2 regions of the Paenibacillus sp. sptzw28 genome follow, and region 1 is predicted to be linked to the other one. Evidence: riboswitches for the same ligand, from Rfam matches in the RefSeq annotation. Region 1 holds a riboswitch; the other holds the start of a gene.
What was found. Region 1 has a riboswitch for cyclic di-GMP ahead of KZ483_RS02075 (cadherin-like beta sandwich domain-containing protein). Riboswitches for the same ligand answer to the same signal wherever they lie in the genome.

Region 1 (3,772 bases):
GACGATGACCTTGATAATATTGTCGCCCACGTTCAAGGGAACGGTCGATGGCGTTCCGCTGGCGACAACCTTGCCGTTCACCGTTACCGTCGCACCCGGGTCCGCCGCCGTCGGCGTCACGTCCACGCTGGTGATGCTATTGGCCACGGTGGCCGAATAGCCTGTCACCCCGCTGCTGAACGCCGGGCTCAGCGTACCTTGCGACAGCGCCAAATTGCTTAAATCCGCATCGGTGCTCGCCTGCCGGTACACAATGACGGAGTACGTCTTGCGCATCGTCCCCGCCGCCGATGTTACGACCACCTTAATGGTATTGGCCCCCACATTGAGGGAAACCGGCGAGGAGGCGCTGCCGCTCGCCACGCTCTGTCCGTTGACCATCACCGTCGCGTTCGGGTCGGAGGTCGTCGGGGTAAGCTGCATGCTCGTCACGCTATGGGCCACCGTCGCCGAATAGTCCGTCGTCCCACTGTCGAACGCCGGCGTCAGTGCGCCTTGCGACAGCGTCAAATTGCTTAAATTCACATCCTGCTCCGACACGGTAACCGTGCTCGTATCCGTATAGTGTCCGTCGTCCGTCGTAGCGGTAATGATCGCCGTTCCCGGACCGACCGGCGTGACGACGCCGTTCTGGTCTACTGTCGCCACCGCAGGCGTATCCGATACCCAGCGCACATTCTTGTTGCTTGCCGTGCTCGGCAGCACTGCCGCGCTTAGCTGTCCCGTGCTTCCGCCCTGTACCAGCGAAAGGGCCGACGGCGTCACGTCGACGCCTGTCGCGGGGATATAGTAATTGATCCGCAGAATCGGTCGCTTCGTGGAGTCGGAATATTCAGAGGAAGCGAATCCTTTATAGTTCGCTACATTCGTAGCTTCGTCTTGATCGACAATTTCCACGCCGTAGTTCGGCTTGCCGCCTTCGACCCACTGCCGCACCGTACCGGTCAACGTAAAGGTTTTCCAGGTGTTAGGCGTGTAGCTGACCGATTGGATGTCGACCGTCGCGGCGTCGTATAAGGGCTGGTTGTTCCATGTTGTTTCGCCAGCCGATGCAGCAGTCCCGCTCTTGTTCCCTTCCACCCAAGGCTCGAGAATCTCCCGCGCGCCCATGGAGACGGTATTGTTGACTCCTTCAACGAGATAAAGCTCCAGCGTCGCGCTTGTAATAATGGCATTGGAGGGGATCGACGACACGTCGAATTTGTGCAACGCCCTCTTTCTGTCATTCACATAAGCTTGAACTCGTCCAACATATGTCAAGTTGGAAGCGCCCCAGTTCGTATCAGGATACGACGTATATTCGTGGACACTGGTATCGTCTGTACCGACATACCCGTTCAGCCCTTGCTGCAGCACGACCTGCGTCGTCGTGACCGGCTTGTCGCTCGCAGCGGGGGCTCTGACGGTTACCGTGCTTGTCGCCGTTAACCCGTCCGCCGTCGTCGCTGTGATCGTGGCATTCCCGAGGTTGGCGCCCGGCGTCACGTATCCATTCGCGTCCACCGCCGCGACCGAAGAATCGCTGGACGTCCACGTCACATTCTGGTCGGTGGCATTATCCGGGGTAAAGTCAGCCTTCAGTTGGGTACCGCTTCCCCCTTGTATCAGGGTCAATTGTGACGGGGTGACGGTCAAGCCCGTCGCCGGTACGGTGTAGGTGACCGTCAGCTTGGGGCGAAGGGACTGCGTATCATAATCTTCGTGGTAAAATCCTTTGTTCCATTCCGTCGTATCGGAGGACGTATCCCTCCGCATCATGATCCCGTAATTCACCGCACTTCCGCTGACCCACTGCTGCGCCATGCCGGTCAAGTCGAATTGCGACCATGAATTAAGCGCGTAGCTGCTGGTCATTTGCGTCGAGAACGGCGCTGAATCATAGATTGGAGTGGCTACCGCGTTGTTCCAGGTAAGCGTATTCTCCTGCCAATCCTTCGTTACCTTATGGATCGCTATCGGGGCATTAAAATTCCCTCCTGGGGGAGACGAAAATATATACAATTCCAACTTAGCGCTGGTAATTGTTGCGTTTTGCGGTATGGAAGAAAGATTGAACTGGAGGAAAGAAAATCTTTGCTGGCTTGTCCCTCCTTGATAGTTGCCGATGTTTATATAGTCGTTGTAATTAGTAGTTGGATCATTCTGAACGGCGTATGCGCTCTTCATGTTCGTATACCCGTTAAGACCGGCCTGCAACACACTCGTCACAGGCGTCGCGGCTGCAGATACGTTATCGGGGGACATCAGCAAAGAGCTAAACGCCGACAATACCATCAGTCCGCTGAGCGCTGCGGAAACGACGCGTTTCAATATATGATTTCGTTTTCGTTTGAAAATCTGCAATTTCATCCCTCCGTAATATAGTTCTGAGATTTCTGTTGTCGCGGAGAACGGGTATGCTCGCACCGCAGGCAATCTTCGATGAGACGGTCGTCCCGGCCATTTAGCGACAAGCTTGTTCGCCTGTTCCTTTGTTTGTTATAATCGCCTCCTTATCATCCACGACCTGCTTGGCTGATCGATTTGCACCTCCGCTGCTGGAAAGGCAGAGCTTTTCATGTCGTGATTTGGGTTTAAACGTGTGCGGGCCAACCTTCGCGTTTCTTCACTCAAATCACCCCTTTCAAGAAAAAAAAGAAACCCCCGTCCAGAGATGCCTGATTAGACGGAGGTTTCCTCCGTATTCGGTAGCTGGCTGGCATCATTGGATGCATTTGATCCAATTAAGCCCCTGTAGCTTTGCGTCGCCACTTTTCAGTGGGTTTGCCTTTATCGTACGATGTTTGCAATTGTGAGCAGGCAAGATAAGGGATTTCCTCGCCTGACAGTCCTTCCGGATATCCGTACCGTCCCATCGTTCCGCCCAACACCGGGTGCAGCTTCATCAAGTTCCACTGCATCTTGATTAGCGGCCCCCGCTTCTGGAGGACAGCGGACGGAATCATCAATATCGTTGAAGGATAAAGGGTATTGACCTTTTCAATTTGTTCCAATATTTAACTCAACCCGTGTATATTAAGTTTTATCATGTTCCTCTTTTTTTGGGGATGGCTTTTTTAGACATGTCGGGATGGATTTTTTGGAAGTTCGGTTTAGGAAAAAGACCGGATCACGAAAAAAAAGCGCGCTTCGCGAGCAGGGCACCCAAAAAGACGGCTATGGCCGGGATTCGATAGTTTGATTCACATTTTTTGTTTATTGCTGATCAGAAACCCGGCTGATGTTTTCTTTTCATATACTCGGCGTAACTCGCTTGCCAGGATTCGTTTACTTGCTCCGGCGTTTTATCGCCCCAGTCCTACGTATACAAACCGACCGCCATCACGTCCCGGTCTCCGAGCGGAATCACGAAAGCGCCTATATCTTCCGGCTTCATGCGGTATTTCGTTACCAATTCGCCAACAATCCATTCTCCGTTATAAACGATTGCGGCCTTGCCCTCCGCCAGCCGGATGGGATGGATGGAAAATTCATGGCAGCGGCCTGTCACCATTGAGCCCTTCATAAGCCTTCTTGAATCCCGAAATCCCGCAGATCATCGATGGTTTTGCGAGCTACAATCTCTCCCTTCCCATTAAGCGCCTCGATTTCGTACGAAGCTTCCGCTGATAAGGGTAGAGTTGCGAACCAGATTGCACCGCCCGTGTCAGTATCGGCAACTTTAGCCGCGTATTTACCGGGAGTTTGACCACTCGTGATAACGATTACCTTCTTGACGGAAGTATCCAGGATCTCTCCGAAAACGAGGGGAAAAGGCTCTCCGATTCCCTTA
Region 2 (3,772 bases), 460 kb from region 1:
AAATAAAAGAACTGCTCGATGCCGTTTGTTTTGAAATGTTAGGGAAACGAAGGGAATTATACGCACAGTATGCCGCTTCTCTTGTCTATGGCAAATTGTTATCGGTGATCCCTTTCCAGCAGCAGGAACTTTATGAGTCGCATATTTTCTTCTTATGCTGCGCAGGGCCGTTTCCTACTTTTTCGTTCGAAGACGATATTCCCGGAAAAGTATACTGGGAACAAAACGATTTGCAGCCGATTTTGCGTGAGACTATGAGGGGGAACGGCGATTTTGCCGTTATCAATGGGAAAACCGTTTCGGAGCGAATCGTTATACTGTCTTTTTTTCAAAACAGACAGACGGGAAGCGAAGAGGAATGGTTGGCTGCCATTACGGCTCGTTTGGGAACTCAGCTGCATGTATCCGTCGTCTCCAGCGGATATTATTCCAACCTGGAAGATACGGCGTCGATTTCGCAAACTGCCCGTTCCATGCTGTATAAACATATTTTATTCGGCGCTCCAGTCCGTTTATTTATAAAGGATGCCCAGCCGCCGGTCTTCGAAGTGGAATCCGATCCGTCTATGGAACGGAAGCTCGCAGCGGCTTTGGAGCGGGAAAACATCAATCTGTTCAAGGCAGAGATTCAATTACTGCTTGCAAAATGGAAGCAAAGACCTCTGAGGCAGAACATTCTGGAAAGAAAGCTGCAGCGAATTTTAACGCTCCTATCCCAGCATACGGGGAAAGCTGCTTATTACACCGGCGAAATGCTCGAAATCGATGTGAACCAGATGGTCCTGCAATCAAAGGATTACCAAGCAATTTTCAATTATACGTGCACAATTATTGACTTCCTCTCCTTTTATAACAAGAACGATAAAGGCGAGAGGGAGAACGATAAATTGGCGGAAAAAATCGAACAGTTTCTGCTGGAACATTACACAGAGCAAATTAATCATCAAACGCTGTCTGAGAGATTCGGTCTTGTGCCTTCTTACCTGAGTAAAGTTTTCATCAAATACAAAGGGCTCTCGCCCGCCAAATATATCGTGAGGCTCCGAATCGAGACGGCCAAGAAACTATTGGTGGAACATCCGGGTTGGCTCGCCAAAGATATTGCAGAACTCGTCGGGTATCCTGACCCAAACTATTTCAGCCGGATTTTCAAACGTGAAACAGGAATGTATCCATCCCAGTATCGGGAACAAAAAGGAGAAATCATGGTCTGATGGATATGTAACGCCGGAGCAAATAATCCCATCCTGGCAAATCGTGTACGCCGAGTATATGACCCGGAAGCATCAGCCGGGGTTTTGATTGGTGGCAGACAAAAAATCCATCCCACTAGTTTTAAAAAATCCATCCAAAAAACGGATTGAGCATGGTACAAATTAATGAATGGAACAATTGATAAGTCAGGTTCCTCTTTATATTCAATGCGGTTTCTTACGAGAAAGGGGAAGGACGAATGATCAGTGAAACCGGCACTGCTATTCGAACCTTAAGCAGCAAAGCTCAATCGTTAACCGTGGACAAATGGATGGGATTCTTGCAAAGAAAATGCCCGGACACCTTTCGACATTCGGAAAGAGTCGCCCTTTTAGCCGGGAATGCGGCTGCATCTTTCGGACTTGACTCCCGAGACACGACTGCTCTGATACGCGGTTGTTTCCTGCATGATGTGGGCAAAACCATGATTCCGGGCGAAGTGCTCCGCAATAGGAAACCGCTTAACCCAATGCGGTTAAACTTAATGCGGCTGCATCCGCAATTGGGTGCCGAACTGCTTGAAAATCTCTCGATACAGGACCCCGAAGTTATCGCGGTCGTTCGTTACCATCATGAGAGATGGGACGGTAAAGGGTATCCGGAAGGCTTGTCCGGCGAAGAAATCCCCTATCTTGCCCGCATATGCGCCGTTATCGAGGCCTATGACAGTATGATTTCCAAGCGGCCCTACCGTCATGACGGAGGAAGAGGCGAGGTTCGAGCTTGTTAAAAATTGCGGAACGCAATTTGACAGCAGCGTGGTGCGCTGTTTTCTCATTTCGTTACAGAAATGAACAAGTCCGTTCTCGTCCTGCAACTCTATTTAGGGACGAGTCAAGGCACTAAAGCCTCTCGTCGGATTACTGTTCGACAGGCCGGCCCAGTTGCCGCGTTAATGATAGACCCGGTCCACACTGAATGTGACCGGTTTTTTTCTGTCCGGAAAAGTCCGATTGAAACGTTTCGCTCAACTGAAAATCCAAAAAATCCATCTCATGATTTTAAAAAAAGCCATCCAAAAAAAAAGAAGATCATGGTAAAACGTATATACACGGTTCAAGTTAACTAATTCGTATTCGACAGTCAACCAACGCAGTAAACGACAATTAAATACTTCGTACGACAACGGCAAAGCCACTGAAAGGTGGTGACGCAAAGCTATAGGGGCTTAAGTGGATCGAATGCATCCAACATGCCAGCCAGTTACCGAATACGGCGGAAACCCCCGTCTATTTAGCAACAGTAGACGGGGGTTTCTGTTATTTGAAAGGGGTGATGCAGCTGAAAGATAAGGTTACCAGCACACTTATTTATGCCGCTTCACGTCAACGCCGGAGTTATTTATCCGCTAACGGATGGACGGGATATGCTGATTATCGGCCAAGCGATCCGGAGATATGAAGGAGGCATTATTACGATAACGGAATGCGGGCAGGCATAGCCGTGATACGGGGATTTGAAAATCTTCTCCTCGAATCATAACGCCTGTCTGTTTCCGGCTTGGGGATAACAAAAAAATTACGGAGGGTTTCCATCATGCAATTTACTCAACGAAAACGAATCGGGTTATTCAGACGCATCGTTTCCGCAACACTCAGCGGACTCATGGTATTTTCAGCGGTTGCATCCTTACTTTTGTCCCCCACCTCCGCAGCTGCGGCGGCAACGCCTGTGACGAGGGTGTTGCAGTACTGGACTAACGGGTATACCGCTATGAAGGATGCGCTCGTCGCGCAAGAACAGGGAACAACGAACTTTGGCAATTCAGCAGCGCTTATCATTGGTAATTTGGCGACCGGGCAGAGATATACGTTTCTCCAATTCGATCTTGCGTCCATCCCGCAGAACGCCGAGATTACGAGCGCGAAGCTGGAGCTGTACTTAAATGATGCCAGGGTGAGCAGCAACATAGGAACCACCAATGTGCCAATCGCTATCCATCAAGTGACAAAGGATTGGCAGGAGAATACGCTTACCTGGAACAACGCGGTAAGCACCCCAATCTATAACACGACGCCAATTTCAAGCCAGATGACGACAAGCGTTGCGAACGGTTCCTGGAATGCATTCGATGTGCTGGGTCTGACGCAGCAGTGGGTGTCTGGAACGGCAGCGAACTACGGAATCATGCTTAAGAGAGATAATTCCACGGATGCGTCAGATTTCAACAAGGGATTCGATTCCAGCGAAGGAACCACCCGTCCCAAATTAACGATCACATATAGCGTACCGGCTACGGACTTCACCGTTGCGCCTGCGGAGCTTACCCTAATCCAGGGAGGAAGCGGCACCAGGCTGAAAGCCGACTTTACACCGGATAATGCCACGGATCAGAGTGTGACGTGGACGTCCAGCGATTCTTCGGTCGCGGCGGTGGACGCGAATGGATACGTGACGCCGGGCGCCAACCTCGGGAATGCCACGATCACAGCGACGACGGCGGACGGGTTAACGGCGACAAGCACGGTAACCGTCAGAGCCCCCGCTGCGAGCGACAAGCCGGTCACTACGACGCAGG

Region 2: another riboswitch for cyclic di-GMP. It lies ahead of KZ483_RS28855 (F-box protein); the one in region 1 lies ahead of KZ483_RS02075 (cadherin-like beta sandwich domain-containing protein).

Annotation. Positions count from the first base shown of each region.
Region 1 is NZ_CP080545.1:443,313-447,084, reverse strand. It holds gene KZ483_RS02075 (cadherin-like beta sandwich domain-containing protein) at 1-2,343, opposite strand, end outside; cyclic di-GMP riboswitch class I at 2,684-2,778, opposite strand; gene KZ483_RS02070 (hypothetical protein) at 3,299-3,493, opposite strand; gene KZ483_RS02065 (hypothetical protein) at 3,502-3,772, opposite strand, start outside.
Region 2 is NZ_CP080545.1:6,080,179-6,083,950, reverse strand. It holds gene KZ483_RS28200 (response regulator) at 1-1,214, shown strand, start outside; gene KZ483_RS28195 (HD-GYP domain-containing protein) at 1,454-1,984, shown strand; cyclic di-GMP riboswitch class I at 2,372-2,465, shown strand; gene KZ483_RS28855 (F-box protein) at 2,567-2,695, shown strand; gene KZ483_RS28190 (cadherin-like beta sandwich domain-containing protein) at 2,791-3,772, shown strand, end outside.